DNA from 3 places in the Paenibacillus sp. 8b26 genome. Region 1 is predicted to be linked to each of the others. Evidence: riboswitches for the same ligand, from Rfam matches in the RefSeq annotation. Region 1 holds a riboswitch; each other region holds the start of a gene.
What was found. A riboswitch is a leader RNA that binds a small molecule or an ion and turns the genes downstream of it on or off. The one in region 1 is predicted to bind cyclic di-GMP.
Positions count from the first base shown of each region.

Region 1 (6,072 bases):
ATCTCGCGTAATGAATCCGTGAGAGGCATGCGTCACGCCGTTCCTCGGCTGGCTGTTGTCAAATAGCGCAACGCTTCGTCTCGCTCTGCCGAGCACCAGCGCTGCATTTAATCCCGCCGGCCCGCCGCCGACAATGGCACAATCGTAGCTCATAAGTTCAATTCCTCCATTTAATGTTTTGAAGATTTTACAGATGTATTATATCTATAATTAATCAAAGCTTAGTATTGCCCTTTGCAATCACAAGGACAATGCAACTTGATCAGTAAGATCGATCATTTTGGTGCTCTTTAGATGCCGCTCCATCGCTTCCTCGGCCGCCAGCATCACCTGATGGATAAGCGAAGCCGACTCGATCAGCCCCGCTTTCACCAGCTTCGTGAGTATTTTCGAAAGGTATGTGGGAGATACGCCCTGCGTGTCGGCAAGCCGCCGAACGCCTACCGGTCTGTCCGGCGCAAAGGCAATCAAATAAAGCATCGTGTGGAGGGCATAGTTCGTCGCTTTTGAATATCTTTCCTCCCCTAATTACAGATTTAATGTATCTATAATAACCATTATACTGCCGATCTGTCAAGAAGCTTTTCGAAGACGCCGCTTGACAAGCTATTAGCTGGTATAGCGTAATTCCCTCAGTATAAAAGCCGATTCTTCATGAACTATCAAAATATGGAATACCAGCAGGGCTACGAATCGACATTAGCCGCATTCGAGGAAGTGTTTGCTTGCTGGGCATAATTATTGAGAACGGCAACGTGTTTGATTTCGAGCTGTCTGCGGAAGACTTAGCCCAGATTGATGGGCTGAACCGCAACGAACGCGCTGGAGCAGACCGGGACAACTTCAACTTCTTGGTTCATTTTCCCTAAAGTAGTTTATATAACGAATACAAAATTGCGCAATGAAGAGGGCTCACTTATTGCGTAATTTTGTATGCATATATCCGCATTTATCTGTCTTTTGGCTCTACATGTTCGTGAACAAAATCACAACATTGGACCCAAGATTATTTTCCTAGAGATAAGTCCTATGAACCATTTTCTCTGAATGAAGTCCCAAATTTCTTAAACCGAAAGGATAAGTGCCCTGGGAAGTGGAATGGGCATAAGATACCTTTTTGCACAATTCCTGCAATTCACCCCAGAAAGGACTTGAGCCCATGATATCCCCAGATTTTTTTAGTATTATCCACATTCTTCATAGGGATTATCAAGTTAAATACCCATGAGAAATAAAGCATCCATAATTTGTACAAATATTATTTGCTATCTGGACATATACGATGTGATAAAATAAACTTTTATAAATAGGAAATCATGTGTAAACAGCCATTATATATTGGTAAACACACAATACTCTGCTTAATAAAATTGCTTTTTTGTAAAGGAATTGGATATGACAACAGACCAAAAAAACAACGGGAGTCTCTGGAACGGTGATCCAGTCGTTATTGTACGTACTCCTTCTGCTTTTGCCAAGCAATCCCTTTTATATATACAGGAAATTGGCTATTTCCAAAAAACATCTGCTTTTAGGATGGAACGTAAGGAGCTCACCTCTTTTTTGCTCGTCTTTACGTTGTCTGGAAAAGGAGAATTGCAGTACCGCGAGAAGAAATACATATTGAATCCTCATGATTTGTTTTTTGTCAATTGCGAGGAGTATGTGCAATATGGTATCAGCGGTCATGAAACTTGGGAGTTCATCAGTTTATATCTGTACGGCAACCTGATCGAGAATTTTTACGAACAATTTGCCAAGCACAATAAGCCCGTCATATCATTACACAATCCATCTATCGTATTAAACAAGCTGCATACCCTGATATGCGGGCAGTCTGACAGAAGCCTCTCCTCTGAGTTGCTGACGTCTAGACTCATCGGTGAATTGCTTACATGCGTTTTACAGCATCCCTATGAGTATCCGCACGCGAATACGGATACTATCAGCGAAGTACGCCGGGTCCAGCAATTTTTAGATCAATCTTATAGTGAACGAATTACGCTGGATTCGCTGGCAGACATGTTCGAGTTAAACAAGTTCAATTTGGCTAAAAATTTCAAAAAACAGATCGGATTTTCTCCTATTGATTATCTCATTAATGTTCGTATCACAGCCGCTCAGGGCTGGCTTAAAACCAGTGACATATCCATTGTAGATATCGCGCGGTACGTAGGGATTCCTAATACGAGCCATTTTATTAACTTATTCAAAGAACATATAGGAGAAACACCGCATTCCTTCCGCAAAAAATGGGGTAACCGTTCCAAGCTATAAATGGAAATGTCACAAGAGTCCAGTTTGATAGAGCGATAGACGTACAAGCTATTCAGGATAACGGCAAAACTGTCGAAAGGCAGCGACGCAAAACTATAGGGCCTTCCTACCAAGATGGCAGCCAGCTACCGGTTGAACGAGCTTTTTATTATGTCTTTTTTACATAAATACACGACAACATCATATGTCCACTCTTGAAGAAAAGCCTTGATCGCTATGATCAGGGCTTTTTTCTGTTGGGATAGTCATGTAAGCCTAGCATGCTGAATATACTAATTTCGGACAAGAAGGAGGGGAAGGGGAGAACCATATCCGCCGAAGAATGGCCATATTACGATGAATAGGAGAATTACTTGAAACATGAGAATAAAAATAAATATCATGATCATTGCGTTATTGCTCATTGTCCAGAGCTTTTTCAGTGCAACGCTGGCTTACGCAGATACTTCGGTACCGGAACTACCGGAAAGCGCCGTAACCGATTCTGCCCAGACCGTTACGGATACTGTGTACGGTATCCCAAACCCTGAACCGCCCATTGAGGCTCCTTCCGATACAACCCCCATCGTGCAGGCAACAGTAGGCCCAACAACTCAGGAGGGAACAACCCAGGAGAGCATATTAACCAAGCTGATCCTGACGGATGAGACAGGGCGTGTTATTGACGCAGTATACAATCCGGGCAGCCAGTTGGACATCGGGGCAGCCATTCAACTGGGCTATGAATGGGAGCTTCCCGACAATACCTATAAAGCAGGAGATACCTTCACCTTTCAACTGCCGCAACAGTTTGCCATTTATACCGATATCTCATCTCCATTAGTGTCCACTGACGGAACCGTAGGTACTTTCACCGTGGATCGTCAAGGCAAGGTCATTATGACCTTCAACGATTATGTAGAGCACCATTCCAATGTCAGCGGCAAGCTGCAAATCAAGACCGAGTTCACGAAAGAAACAGTAAAAGGCAGCACGGAGATCATTATTGCGATTCCGATTAAAGGCGGGGTCCAAACGGTCATCGTGAATGTCAAGCCGCCGTCAGGGCCAACCCTGAGCAAGCAAGGGAAAACGGATGGCACGAGCCGGATCGACTGGACCATTAATGTGAACAAACAGCTAAACACCGTAAAGCATGCCCTCATCACAGACCCGACTCCTTCAGGGCTGGAGCTCGTAAGAGACTCCATCCGGCTATATCATTTGCAAGTGAATATTGACGGCACGACCGTCGTTCGGGACCCCGTGAATGAGAGTAAATATACGATCGAAGCGGATCAGGCGGGCACCGGGTTTGTGATTCGTTTTCAAGACGACAGTATTAGCAGCGCCTATCAGGTGCAATACTTCACACGCATTACTGGCGACGAAACCCGTTTTTCCAACACCGCGACTCTTTCAGGAGATGCTATAGAGAATGTCTCTGCTACCGCTACCGTGCAGGTGGAACGTGGTGCATTTTTGTCCAAAGAAGTGGAGAAATATGATGCTGTCACGCAAACGATATCGTGGGCTATAAAATATAACTTTGGCGAGAAAAAGATTCCTAAGGAAAAAGCCTTCTTGAAAGATCGTTTTAACAGAACCCAAAACTGGCTGCCCGGCTCCCTGAAGGTATTTAAGGGAAATACACTGGAAGAACTCCCGTCTTGGGCATACACCGCCATCCCTGTCAGTAGCTTTCCCGACCGTAACGGCTTCGATCTTCAATTCAACATTGACGTAGATTCAGCCTACACCATACGGTATCAGACACAAGCCAGAGATCGCGTTTATGAAAATGAAAAAATTATAAATATCGTAACCTCCGATGGAGTCGAAAAGGATGCGTCTACGGTAATCAAAAGCGGTGTCATCACTAAAGTCTATGACACGCCCAATTACAACACCAAAATCATACCTTGGGTCGTTACCATCAATACTGATCTTTACAACATGAAAAATGTTGTCATCAAGGATGTGTTTCCTAATGGCGGCCTGGCCTTGTTACCGGACACCCTAAAAATCCAAAGTATAGACGGAACCAAGGTACTGCACGCCCCAGTAGATTATGATCTAGTTCCGTTATCACAGGATTACAGACAAGGATTTACGGTCGTTTTTCATAAAACCATTCAAGAAGCTTATACGATCAAATACACAACCACCTACAATAATGACTGGAAAACAGATCCGACCAAGCCCGAGTTTCGCAACAAATCCACTATAGAGTATCAGTACGAGAACGGGGAAACTTCATCGGCTGAAGTGGAATGCCCGATCTGGCCGGACTATATGACCCAACGGAACGGGAGCAAGCAAGGCAGCTACAATCCCACCTCCAAGCTCATCACATGGGACATCAAGGCCAATTACAATCGCAAGACTTTAAACCAGGCGGAAGTAAAAGATCCCTTGCTGCAAGGGCAAAAACTATTGCCCGGCTCCGTAAAAGTGTACGATATGGTCCTGCTGGGATGGTGGGATGGCGTACAAAAAGGGGCTGAAATCCCGGCAGATCAATACACCATTATTCCTCCCTCCGAGCACAATGGTAATGAACTGCGTGTCCAGTTCAAGGATCAGATACAGACCCCTTACTGGATCACCTTTCAAACCTCGCTGGAAGGAGAATTGATCGAAAAGGAAATTCACAACAAAGCCCAGCTACTGGACGGACAAAAAATAGTCTCCGAATGGACGGCCCAGGTTAACGTGCCTCATGGCGGAGAATATGTCGCCAAGATCGGTACGCAAAATGGGAATAAGATCGACTGGAGCATCCGTATCAACGAAGGACAGTCCCATGTGTCCAACGCGAAAATTGTGGATCAGCCCAGCAGCAATCAGATTTTAATTGAGGACTCTTTTCATTTGTACTCCACTGTGATGGCCGCCAACGGAAATACCAGCAAAGGCACCGAGTTGGTCCGGGATCTGGATTACAAGCTGAGCATCAAGACAGACCCTCAAGGTCAGCAAACCTTTGAGCTTGCTTTCGCCAAGGACATTTCCTCTGCCTTTATTCTTGAATATCAATCCTTCATCAACGCTGAGGACAGAGCCAAAGTGAGCAACAAGGTCTCCTTTGAGGGGGATCGGTTGACAACAGAGCTGCGGGAGACCAGTCAGGAAATTATCGTACGGACTTCTTCCGGCTCCGGTTCCGGCGGGGGCGTGACCGAAAGCCTGGAGCTGACCAAGGTGGATCAGGATATTCCCGGTAAAGTGCTGCCCGGAGCGCGGTTTGCGCTCTACGATAAAGCTCAAAAAAGAGCACCGCTCATTCAGACCACCAATGCAGACGGAAAAGTCATCTTTTCCTCGCTGCTGCATGATGATTACATTTTAGAAGAATTAGCGGCCCCTGAGGGCTACAAAATAACCGAGGGCAAGCTCGAAATCAAAATAGATGCAACCCTTAAGCAAAGCTCTGGAATTAAAAAAATGGTAGTCACAAACAAAAAAGAAAAGAAGAACGAACCGGGAACGCCTACCAATCCGGGGGGCGGTGGCAAAAAGCACGACAACGATCCCAAAATACCTGATACGCCGTCTACAGTCGTTCCTCCAGCAGTATCGAAGACTCCGGATGATGGAGCCCCTCCACAGGAAGAGCCTGCACCTGAACCGCCACCAGCGGATCAGGATCAACCGGAAGCACCGCCAGAGTTACCTATTGTCGAGCCTCATCAAGATCCGCCTCCTCCTGTGGAGACGAAAGACCCTAAACCTAAGATCAGTCTCAAGGTCCCGGGGAAACAACCGGAAGACCCAGAGGATACACCTGAGGTATATCAATTGCCCCAAACGGGT
Region 1 is NZ_CP192445.1:2,756,688-2,762,759, forward strand. Features, by position in the region: gene ACQ4MX_RS12660 (NAD(P)/FAD-dependent oxidoreductase) at 1-153, opposite strand, end outside; partial or broken gene ACQ4MX_RS12665 (RrF2 family transcriptional regulator) at 241-516, opposite strand; gene ACQ4MX_RS12670 (hypothetical protein) at 726-869, shown strand; gene ACQ4MX_RS12675 (AraC family transcriptional regulator) at 1,396-2,277, shown strand; cyclic di-GMP riboswitch class I at 2,330-2,410, shown strand; gene ACQ4MX_RS12680 (collagen binding domain-containing protein) at 2,638-6,072, shown strand, end outside.

Region 2 (6,072 bases), 2.9 Mb from region 1:
GGCAAATTGCAGCATCCGGTCCGATCCATCCACGCCCCATTGTTCCTGGAAGAAATGCTGGAGGTTGATGATTCCCCGGTGTTCTACCATGACCCCTTTGGGTTTCCCCGTAGATCCCGAGGTATAAATGATATAAGCCAAATCCTCCGGATTGTTAACAGGCTCCGGACTGGCACGGTCTAGCTCTATATACCTCAGGCTTTCGTCATCCAAGTCCATGATTGCCCCGTGGTAGGTGAGCTTGTCCCGGAGATGCTTTTGCGTCAGTACAATGGACGCGCCGCTGTCCTCCAGCATGTAGTGAATCCGTTCCTCCGGATAATTCGGATCTATCGGCAGGTAGGCGCCGCCCGCTTTGAGTGTTCCCAGGATGCCTATGACCATTTCCATGGAACGCTCCGCCATGATGGCGATGATATCGTTCGGCTTCACTCCACGCTCTCTCAAGACAATGGCCAGCCGATTCGCCTGCTCGTTCAGCTCCCGGTAGGTCAGCGTTTGCTCTCCCCAGACCAAAGCCAGGTGATCTGCTCTTTGCTCCGCTCGTTCCTCAAACAACCCGTGGATCGTTTGATCCTTCGGATATTCTACCTCTGTATGGTTAAAGCCGCGAACTAGCGTACTCCTTTCTTCCTCTGGCACGATTTCGATTTGCGAAATAAGAGTTTCACTTTGCTCCATGACTTGAGCAAACAAATATTCAAAGTGGGAGATAACGTTCCCAATGGGGATGAATCTTTCAAAAGCCTGTATCTGATAGTCAAAATTAACGGCTACATCCGCTTCACCTTCTTGTCCCCATATCAGGAGATTGAGTGCATTTCTTTCATGATGATGCGGCATACTTACAATCCGGCTTGCTGCGCCGATCAATGCTTCTCTCGTTTCCTGTTCTTCGAAAGAAAGCGATATATCAAACAGTTTGCCTTTCTCATTGCTATTCTCGTAAACCGCCCGGTAAATTTCACCGAAAGACATCTTCTGATGTCGATAGCATTGCATAAGCTCACGTCGGATGCTCTTAATCAGTTCTTTGAAGCTTATATCTTTCTCGGGGCTGATCCGCAGCGGCAGCACGTTGGCGAAATGTCCCATAGTCTGCTTATATTTCGCTTTGCTCCGATTAAAAACCGGGACGCCGATCACCATTTCGTTCCGATTGCAAATCTTGCTGAAATACAGGAACAGTATGCCTAAAAAATAATGGAACGACGAGCATCCTTCCTCCTTGCAAAATTCAATCATTTGATTATATAACGCCTTGTTTATCGTTAAGGTTCGTCGATCACTCCAAACGGAATCGCCGTCACCATCATCGATATCCATGCCTCTGCTCAGCAGAGGCTCGGGAATGGTCAGATATTTGTTCTGCCAGAACGCCCTGTCTTTTAAAAAGGCCGGAGAATTCAGATAATTCTGATTATCGGAAATAAAATCAGCATAGGAATAGACCGTTCTGTTCATTTCGCCAATTCCTTGCGCCAATTTATTGTAATTGTCAAACAGTTGACTGATTAAGAGAGCAAATCCCCAGCCATCGATCACCAAATGATGAACTTTAAGTAAAATGAAGTATGTGTTCGGAGCACCTTTCAACAAAACAAATTGAAAATAGAAGTCCTCTGGTTGAAAAGGTTTTAAAAATTCATTTTTCATCCAGTTGATGCAAAAAGAATTTGGATTTTCCTTCACCGAAAAATCATGAAACGGAACTTCATAGTCAGCTTCCGGCAAAAATGTTAAATAAGGCTCTCCCTTTTTATCAATAAAACGGGCACTCAGAGAATCATTTTGTCTGATTAACAACTGCATGGACTGCCTAATAATAGCTGTATTCAGGTTTCCTTTAACCTCAACATACCCACCGATATTGTAAATGGGCTTTTCAGGGTACATGCACTGTTCGAACCATATATCTTTCTGATAGGAACTTAACGGATACTCCTTGACACTTATTACGCTCGTTTGCATAAAATCCCCTCCTGTTGTTAATCATTTCATGCGTTCTACTCTGCAAGCCCAATCATTTCCCGCTGCAAATAAAAGAAGCCTGTTCCCATATAAAAAGCACAGGAACAGACAGCAGACTTCGCCCGGTTTCCTTCGGCAACCTGGCAATCATGGCTGTTTAATCCAGCTTTAGACCCATGGCTTTGTGTCCACCACTTTCGAGGTGATTACGATTAACGGGAAATAAATAAGTATATTTTTTTACATCTCTTGAACATGATCTTATGCTTCTTCCTCCTACATTCGGTAGGAGCTGACCTTGAATTTCCGAAACGTTTTACCTTTATGGATATTTACAATACGTTGTTAGATGCTGATTGATATATTAGAGCGAGCTACTAAATTCCTGTCGTCCGACAACTCCAGTTCAATTTACTTAATTCTCTCATCCCCCCCTCCCAAGATTCAAAGATACCAACCTGCACAACTTAGCCGCTTAGCTTTTTTTAAATGATGGATTTGTGATCCGCCTAGTATACACCTTAATATTGGTACATATATGAAATTAATAAAATTAATTGTATCATATGAAAAATATCTTATTTTGTCAATTAGTTCTAAGTTTTTAATATTTGTGTTTTCACATGCGATATTCTATGAGGTTACGACACAAATGACGTTCCAAAGCTTTTCTCGCATTCGATGTTTTGCCGAAAATAGCGACGTGAGTGTACACGAGAAGTGACTGACAGTTGGAGTGTAACTGCGGAGGATATATCCAAGGGCCAGTCATAGCACATAGTCACGCCGAAAAAAAGAATGTCCTTACAAGAAATGTCGCGCCTAACCTTTAGCAAGGAAGAAGCATGCCATTCTTCCGCCTGCGAACGAAGCATTAATGTCAACCAAGCGTCAAGGAGCGCACATGGACAATATCGTCCTAGTCATGGAGGTGTTAGACAGCGTACCGGCGAAGTTCATTTTCCAACGGAATATTCCACTATTTGAGCCATGATCACTTTGATTTCAGCACTTGGTTGGAAACGTGGCTGACCATCTCAATCTCACTGGCTGTCAAGGTAAACTGCATCGCCTTCACATTTTCCACAGCATGATGTACTTTTGAAGCCCCAGGTATCGCAAATACGTTCTCTCCGTGAGCGTTAATCAGCCAATTCAGGGCAATCTGCGTTGGCGTCACGTTATATTGTTGAGCCAGCTGTTCCAATGTTTCAATTAGTGGCTTCGATCTCCGCAGCCCCGAATCCCGGAATGCCGCCGTCCACTTGCGCGGACCCTTGATCGACTTGACCAGAGACGGATTATTATGGAATTTTCCACTTAAGATCCCCTGCATTAGCGGAGAGTATGCGATGATCGCCACGCCAAGCTCTTTTGCCGTGTCCAGAATTCCGTTCTGTTCGATTCTCCGGTCGAGTAGGCTGTATTTCACTTGATTCGAAACTAGGCGAAGGCCGTGTTCACGCAGCACACGATCGGCTTCACGTATTTGTTGCGCGGAAAAGTTGCTTACGCCCACATATTTAATCTTTCCTTGCCCAACCAGTTTAGCCATCGCATTCATTACGGCGCCAACCGAAGCAAAGGAGTAAGGCGAATGCACCTGGTAGAGGTGAATCGTCCGTTGATCCAAATGGCGAATACGTTCATCAATTGTTGCTGTGATACTGCCTGCGGTCCGAAAGGCCGGCCACCATTTCGTAGCGATATTCGCCTGTTCCGCGAGCGGTCCCCCGATCTCATTCAGCGTGCCGGCCAGTAGCTGCTCAGACTGTCCGCCACCGTATGCTTCGGCGGTATCAAACCAATTAACTCCACCTTCTAAACTGGTCTGAACGATTTGCCGTATATCCTCCCGCCGCAGCACTGGCCAGAATTTCCCGACTATCCCTTTTCCATTGCTAAACTGCCAACACCCAAGCCCCAGCGGTGACAGCTTTAAATCCGAGTTTCCCAGCTTACGTAATTGCAGTGAGCCTGCCACATTTACCGTTTTCTCTTCCACGATCCTTCCATCATCTCCCGTAAAAAAGTTTTCATGTGAAACGATTGCCTTCACGTTTTAAAGCACATAACACAACTTTTCTTCCTGGTTTGCACAGTCCGCTATGGAAAGTTTTTTGAACGCTATGCATAGAGTCTGCTTTATAAACTACCTAAAAAAATACTTTTGCATAACCCTTATTTGTTTTATCGGTTGAAAGCTTACAAATGTTTAATAAAATGTTATACAAGTATCTCTTATGGGGAATTTTGGTGTACGGAACATAAAAAAAGATGACTCCTGATGAATTCAGAAATCATCTGATGGCAGCTAGAAAAGGCCTTCTTTTTCAATCTGTCGAAAATCATACTCTGTACCTGTATCAGTTTTCCTCACGAACGCTAAGTTGCCCTGTACCTGGTTCATTCAGAACAATTCTTGCTTTGACGGTCGAACCATCTTTACGCTTAAAAGATAGCAGCTGTGTCTGTCCCTTCGTCAACAGAGACTTGAGCATCGTTTCCGTAATCTGCTTGCCAGCATATTCCTTCCAGACGACAAAGCCGCAGCCCTGCTTGTAGTGGCTGCATCCATATCCTTTGCGGCCTTCGATGATGCTCCCGCCGCAATTCGACCGCGGGCAGCTGCCTAAAGTCTGCCTTTGGCCTGGCGAAGTGCCCGACAGCTCGGCGGACGAAGCTCGTGCTGCCCTCGCGCTTGAGCTACTCCCAGCTGAACCCGATGCAGCCGCAGTACGCCCCCCTGCGCCCGATGGCACTTGCTCCAGTGACGATGCTCCGCCCGAGTTGTTGGTACGACGTGACGGAGCGCGTGCAGCCCCTTGGGTGGTGATGCTTCCGCTTGCGCCTCCACTACGGGTGGCTCCCTTACTACCCGAGCGTTTGCCTCTTGCTTCCTCGCCAAAAGCGTTCGCTGGAGCCGGTGGTTGCTGCCTCACCTTGTCAATGATGGATAAGGTAAACTTTTTAACGTTATCCATAAACTTTTCCTGGGCAGCTTCCCCCTTGGAAATTTGATGCAAACGGCGTTCCCATTGGCCTGTCATTTCCGGCGAGGCAAGCAGGTCAACCCCCGCATGACGAATCAGGTCAATAGCCATTTTCCCCTTATCCGTAATGAGGATCTTTTTACCCTTCATTTCAATGTAGCCAACCTTCTTCAACCGTTCAATCGTAGCAGCACGTGTCGCCGGCGTACCCAGTCCCGCATCCTTCATGACCTCGCGCAGCTCCTCGTTCTCCATCTGCTTGCCTGCGCTCTCCATGGCTTTAAGCAACGTGCCCTCTGTGTAGCTTTTAGGCGGCTGCGTGGCCTTCTCTTTCATCTCGGCACGAGTGCAATCCACCGGACGACCTGCATCAATCTCAAACTTCTTGTCCGTCCATTCGTCCGTTTCCTCTTCTTCCTCTTTCTTGGGTGCTTTGCTCTTTTTGCCTTTATCCTGATCTGCCTTGCTCAGAACTACCTTCCAGCCCAAGGACAGAAGTTCCTTAATGCTTGTTTTGAACAGATGCTTGTCCACCTGGGTCATCACGGTATGCATTTTATATTCGGCAGGCGGGAAGAAATGTGACAAAAACCTGCGGATTATCAGGTCATATACATTTTGTTCCTCTTTGCTGAGTGTTCCCGGTCTTTTCAGCGTCGGCAATATAGCATGGTGATCCTCAACACGGGATGGATTGCAGACAGCTTTATTCTGTTTATGGACCAAATTGGGGTTCGCTTGCTGTACCAGATCAGCATAAGGACCCGTGCCCAACATACGAAGCGCCTTGTGCATACCATCTATATTTTGCTCCGTTACATAGTTGGAATTAGTACGCGGATAGGAAATGACCTTGTGCCGCTCATAAAGCGCTTGGGCCACATCCAGTGTTTTTTTGGCTGAATAACTATACTTGGCATTCGCCTCGCGTTGAAGCAGCGTCAAATCGTACAGCTTGAACGGATATTCCTTGGTCTGCTTCACATCGTATTTGATGATTTCACCTGTTTTTCCGCGAACTGCGGCTGCTATCGCCTCAGCTTCTTCCGGTTTGGTGAGCCGATCTCCCTGCCACGCACCTTTGTACTTGATCTGATCTTGCTTAAAC
Region 2 is NZ_CP192445.1:5,969,455-5,975,526, reverse strand. Features, by position in the region: gene ACQ4MX_RS27715 (amino acid adenylation domain-containing protein) at 1-1,971, opposite strand, end outside; cyclic di-GMP riboswitch class I at 2,103-2,192, opposite strand; gene ACQ4MX_RS27710 (aldo/keto reductase) at 2,966-3,976, opposite strand; gene ACQ4MX_RS27705 (DNA topoisomerase 3) at 4,338-6,072, opposite strand, start outside.
Region 2: another riboswitch for cyclic di-GMP. It lies ahead of ACQ4MX_RS27715 (amino acid adenylation domain-containing protein); the one in region 1 lies ahead of ACQ4MX_RS12680 (collagen binding domain-containing protein).

Region 3 (6,072 bases), 970 kb from region 1:
TTCAAGGATCATTTCAAAAAGTATGTAGAGCAAGCCTATGTGAACTTTCTAAAAGGAGGATGAACGGAATGAAGCTGGCTGTAATCGGTACTGGATACGTTGGACTCGTCTCGGGCGTGTGTTTTGCACATAAAGGTAATGAGGTGATTTGTGTCGATCTGGAGCAGCACAAAATCGACATGCTGAACCGGGCAGAATCTCCGATTTATGAACCGGGCATTGAGGAATTGATCGCTTTAAATCTGGAAGCAGGTCGTTTGCAGTTTACATCGGATTTGGCTGACGCGGTTCGACGCTCGGATATCGTTATTTTGGCGGTAGGTACGCCTTCTCTGGCTAACGGTGAAGCGAATCTGTCCTATATTGAGCAGGCGGCTGCTGATGTCGGGAAGGCCATGAACGGGTATAAAATTATTATGACCAAGAGCACGGTCCCTGTCGGAACGAACGAAAAGATCAAGGACGTGCTGGCTCGTCATACGAGTTTGTCCTTCGATATCGTATCCGCTCCGGAATTTTTGAGAGAAGGCTCTGCCATCAATGATACACTCCATCCGGATCGCATCATTATCGGTTTGGACAACACGGGGTTACGTGAAACGATGGTTACGCTGCATCAGGTGTTCACGGATAAAATTTATGTAACGGATATCCGCAGTGCCGAGATGATCAAATATGCATCCAATGCATTTCTGGCGACCAAAATTTCGTTTATCAACGAAATCGCCAATATTTGCGAAAAGGTGGGCGCGGATGTCACCTGTGTGGCTGACGGTATGGGGATGGACAAACGAATCGGGTCCTCTTTCCTGCAAGCAGGGATCGGGTACGGGGGCTCTTGCTTCCCGAAAGACACGAATGCGCTCATCCAAATTGCGGGTAACGTAGACTATGAATTTAAGCTGTTAAAATCGGTGGTCGAGGTGAACACCGACCAGCGTTTCATGATCGTAGCCAAGCTGCGCGAATCGCTGGGTCAACTGCATGGCGTGCCGATTGGCATTTGGGGCTTGGCCTTCAAGCCGAATACAGACGATATCCGCGAGGCTCCGGCACTGGAAATCGTCGAAACGCTGATCCAGGCAGGCGCTATTGTGAAGCTGTATGATCCGATTGCGATGGAAAAATTCAAGGAGCGCGTGGATCACCCGAATATTGTATGGTGCTCCTCCCCGCAGCAAGCCGCCGAAGGAAGCGACGCGGTCTGCCTGCTGACCGATTGGGAAGAGTTCAAGAACGTCAATCTCGTGCAATTGTCTTCCATTTTGCACAAGCCAGTCCTGATTGACGGTCGTAACGTATTTACTGAGGAGCAGATTCAAGGCTCCGGGCTGGAATACTACTCTGTGGGTCGTCCGCGGATGAGTGGGTGGAACAGAGACAAGGTGGAAGCTTAAAAAGTGATGGATTTAAAAGTGAAACATTAAAAAGTGACTGTGGTGGTGTTGGAGGCGCTACGCGTGCAGATTGTTCTTCCGATTGCTGTTACCCCCGGATTTTCTTGATTGTATAAAACATTCAAAGGTTAAAATCCGGGGATAAAGGCAAACGCTGACGCTTCTTCAGAACAATTCTGCCCGCTCCGCTGCTTTTACCGCATGGAGTCACAATTTTTAACCTCCCACCTTATGGGGGGAGGTAGGAAGGGCGTATCCGAAGGAGCGGCTCAGTGAAGCCGCTCCTTCGGATCAAAGCGCCATGCGGCTGCGCCGAGCGCGTGAGCGTCTTTACAGGCTGACCGGACATGAATCGTCCGGTCGTGCCTTTTGCAATAAAAGGTATGATCGGCATGATGCATATTTGAGTAGCGCAGGGATGGATTTGAATCTGGAGAAGCGGAGCGGTCGCCTTTGACGTGGGATTCTTACCTCTGGATGTCTTATTCAATCCGAAGAATCCCACGACAACAGCGATCGTAAGATCAAATCCATCCCGTAGCGGGCTACTCAACCGTGCTCCATCCGATCACCTACCCAAATTATAGAGAGGAAGTGGAGAGTTATGAAGCTCGTACTTTTGTCTGGTGGTTCCGGTAAAAGATTATGGCCTTTGTCCAACGATTCCCGTTCCAAACAATTTTTGAAGGTGCTGGAGAGTCCGGAGGGAAATTCGGAGTCGATGGTGCAACGGGTGTGGAGACAACTGGGGGATAACGGCTTGTCTGAATCCTCGTTCATTGCAACAGGGAGAGCGCAGGTCGAAATGATTCAGAGTCAGGTTGGGCAGGATACGCGTATCATTGTTGAGCCGGAACGAAGAGATACCTTTCCCGCCATTGCGTTGACAGCGACCTATCTATATTCCATCGTTGGTGTTTCGCCCGATGAAATTGTTGCTATATTGCCGGTAGACCCCTATGTAGAGGATGCTTTCTTTGCTACCGTCGCCCAGTTGGAGCATACCCTTCAGGAGAGTGAAGGCAAGCTTGCGTTAATTGGGGTTGTCCCTTCTTATCCTTCTGAGAAATACGGTTACATTATACCGAAAAACGATGCTACACAAGGTAGCACAGGCTACCGTGAAGTGAGCCATTTTCAAGAGAAACCCGACCGAGAGCAGGCGGAGCGTCTGATTGAACGCAATGCTCTATGGAACTGCGGGGTTTTTGCATTCAAATTAGGTTATTTGCTTGATATCTTGGCATCCAAAGGATTGCCGCTGAACTATGAAGAAATGCAAAAGCAATATTCTTCTCTGGAAAAAATCAGCTTTGACTACGCGGTAGTTGAGAAGGAAAAGGATATCGTTGTTCTTCCGTATGATGGCTTCTGGAAGGACTTGGGTACCTGGAACACCTTGACGGAAGAAATGTCCCATCAGCAAGTGGGCAGAGGTGTAGTAACAGAGGATTGTGTCAATACGAGCCTCATCAATGAACTGGATATTCCCGTGGCGATTATTGGAACGAATGATCTGATCGTAGCTGCCAGCCCGGATGGCATCCTTGTGACTAATAAGGCAGAAAGTCCGCGCATCAAGGAAGTGCTCAAAGCACATAATCAGCGACCAATGTACGAAGAGCGCCGTTGGGGACATTATCGGGTAGTGGATTATGTAAAGTATGAAGAGGGCAATGAGGTATTGACTAAGCGAATCCGTGTGCTGCAAGGCAAAAATATCAGCTACCAACTTCATTTCAAACGGAGTGAAATTTGGACCATCATTAGCGGTGAAGCGGAAATTATTTTGAATGAAAAGCTGCACAAGGTGAAGGCTGGTGATGTGGTTCGCATTCCTGAAGGGACGAAGCATAGCATTTTGGCCGTGACTGATGTGGAATTAATCGAGGTGCAGACAGGTTCTGAGCTGGTTGAAGAGGATATTGTCCGCTTTTGCATGGATTGGGATGAAATTTCCCGTCACAAGTTTATTTCATAAATATTTCGTAAAGATGAAAAAAGACTCATTTATGAAGTTATTTAGCCCAAACTGTCGAAAATACACGAAAATCTGTAAACTCATGAACATGACCTATTAAATTTTGGTAAAAAAAAGTCGATACTTAGGGATAAGAAGGAATCCAAACTCCTTCCACGATAAACGCAGCCCTGTTGAAAGGCAGGTACGCAAAGCTAAAGGGCCTTCCGTAAGGATGGCAGCCTGGCTACCGAAAGGAAGAGCGAGAGTGAGCCCCTATTTTACCCCTGTGAATCGATGGATACGCAGTGTACTCCCCGTTGTTATGCTTTTTTCTTTGTTGCCCGTCGGCTTTGGTGAATCTTTGTCCGTGGCGAATGCTGCCACATTACAGCCTGTTAATTCGGACGCTTCTGCTGAGGCCCGTGAACTATACAGCTATTTGATCAGCATCTCGGGGAAAAAAATGGTCACAGGTCAACATGATTATTTGGAAAGTCCGGATGAATTAAGCAACAAGGTCCAAAAAATCAGTAAGGCGTATGCTGGTGTACATGGCTACGAGATGGGAGCCATCTCCGGCCAGTCCGCCGCTACGGAGGCAGCACAACGTAAAAATCTCGTCGATAGCGCTATACGTTGGAGTAGAGATGGCGGCATAGTTACGATGACTTATCATGAACCGTTGCCGGGCAGGCCACTGACTTGGGCCAATGTGCAGGCGAAAATAAGCCAGGCGGAGTTCAATAAATACGTGACGCCGGGCACTACGCAGTATAATCTTCTCATTGCCGATCTGGATAAGGTCGCTATATCGTTAAAGCAGCTTCGTGATGCGGGTGTTCCGGTATTATGGAGACCTTACCACGAAATGAACGGCGACTGGTTCTGGTGGGGAAACAAGAACAATTTCAATCAGCTATGGAATATCATGTATGACCGTTTTGTAAACACGCATCAACTGAACAATCTGCTGTGGGTATGGAGTCCGAATGCGCCTAGTTCGTACACCGTCCCATATACCCCGAAATATCCGGGGGATGACAAGGTGGATATCTTGGCTGTAGACATTTACAACAATGATTTTAAGCAAAGCCATTACGAAGGACTGCTCGGACTGGCACGGAATAAGCCGATTGCCATTGGGGAACACGGTGAGATGCCGAGTCCCGAGGTCATGCAGGCTCAGCCCAAATGGGTGTATTCCATGACTTGGGGCAAGATGCTCACCGAAAATAACACGACGGATCAGATTCAGGATTATATGAATAATTCGAAGAGCTTGACGCGGGATGACGTGAAAAAAGGGTTGGCTGCGATGAAACAACCTGAGGTGGAGTCACCGACCGTACCGGATACGGGGCAAAACGGCTCGGCTCCGGCTCCACCAGTGGTAAGCAAACCAGCCCCGCCTTCCGTTCCGGATATGGTCTATGCGAACGGGCTGCGGGGTGAATATTTTAACAGCATGAATCTGGACGGCACCGCTGTTTTGGTTCGCACAGATAGTAAGCTGGATTATAACTGGCGCGCCGCCTCGCCTGATCCCAAGGTGGAGGCTGATCAATTCTCGGTCCGCTGGACGGGCAAAATCAAGCCACAATACAGTGAGACCTATACGTTTACCACGATATCCGATGATGGTATTCGTGTATGGATAGACGGCAAGCTGATTATTGATAGCTGGTTCAAACAAAGCTGGACTGAACGCAAGGGCAGCATTACCTTGCAAGCAGGCAAAATAGCAGATCTGAAAGTTGAATATTATGATGAAAAAGGCGACGCAATGGCACGTCTGATGTGGGAAAGTCAGCATGAAGCGAAAGCGGTAATTCCCGGCAACGCTTTGTTTCTTCCTTGATATATACTCTTTCCCCGCCAAAAATTTTGAGGAGAGAGGGTGGAGCACAATGATGAAAAAATGGTTGACCCAAAGGTATATAGTAGTATTGGCCGGGTTACTGGGGGTCGCAGCTATAGCGCTGATCGCCTGGTTTATTCATACGCCTCCAAAGAGTGAAGAACTTCAGACAATTAAAGTAGCGGCGGCCAGTCCGGTATGGAAGTTCGGTCAGCGGGATGACTCTTCAGCAGAATTTAAAGGTGTGGTCGGTAAGGACAATGTCAATATTTCGGTGGCCTCCACCGAGTCGTCTGCAAAAGGAACATCATCAGCGATGTCCATAGCAGGGAGTACAACGGCTCCGGTATTGCTCAGCAGTGGAGATATCCCTCCCGGTTTAAATGCGTCCATGAATCCTGAACTGTCACTCCAGTACAAGCTGGATCAGGTTCCTCCCAACGGGATGATATTCCGTGTGCGGATTTTGGATGCGGGCAAAGCCGTTCCCCAAATGGCTGTATTTTCAAATCATCAGCTGTCCGGTATCATTCAGATTGCCGGGGTTGCCGGCACAGGCAGTGCATATAATTTCAAAAGCAATTACGAGCTATATATACCTAAAGAGCAATTGCAAAGCGGTGTTAACGTACTCAAGCTAAAGACAGCGCGCTGCCTATACTGCTCCTCTGCTGAAGATAAAAATGTGTGGTGGACTTGGGATGACTTGAGCTTGGAGACGTTAGCTTCACCTGCGACCGAGCCGATACACGGTAAATATATACTGACCGGAACGAATGTCAATAATAAAGAATTTTATTATGATGAGGGTGCAGTTAAACATTTACCATATGTTCTCAAATGGCTGGGAATTG
Region 3 is NZ_CP192445.1:1,783,737-1,789,808, reverse strand. Features, by position in the region: gene ACQ4MX_RS08060 (glycosyltransferase) at 1-63, shown strand, start outside; gene ACQ4MX_RS08055 (UDP-glucose dehydrogenase family protein) at 69-1,397, shown strand; gene ACQ4MX_RS08050 (hypothetical protein) at 1,699-1,854, shown strand; gene ACQ4MX_RS08045 (sugar phosphate nucleotidyltransferase) at 2,002-3,378, shown strand; cyclic di-GMP riboswitch class I at 3,532-3,612, shown strand; gene ACQ4MX_RS08040 (glycosyl hydrolase) at 3,593-5,218, shown strand; gene ACQ4MX_RS08035 (hypothetical protein) at 5,268-6,072, shown strand, end outside.
Region 3: another riboswitch for cyclic di-GMP. It lies ahead of ACQ4MX_RS08040 (glycosyl hydrolase); the one in region 1 lies ahead of ACQ4MX_RS12680 (collagen binding domain-containing protein).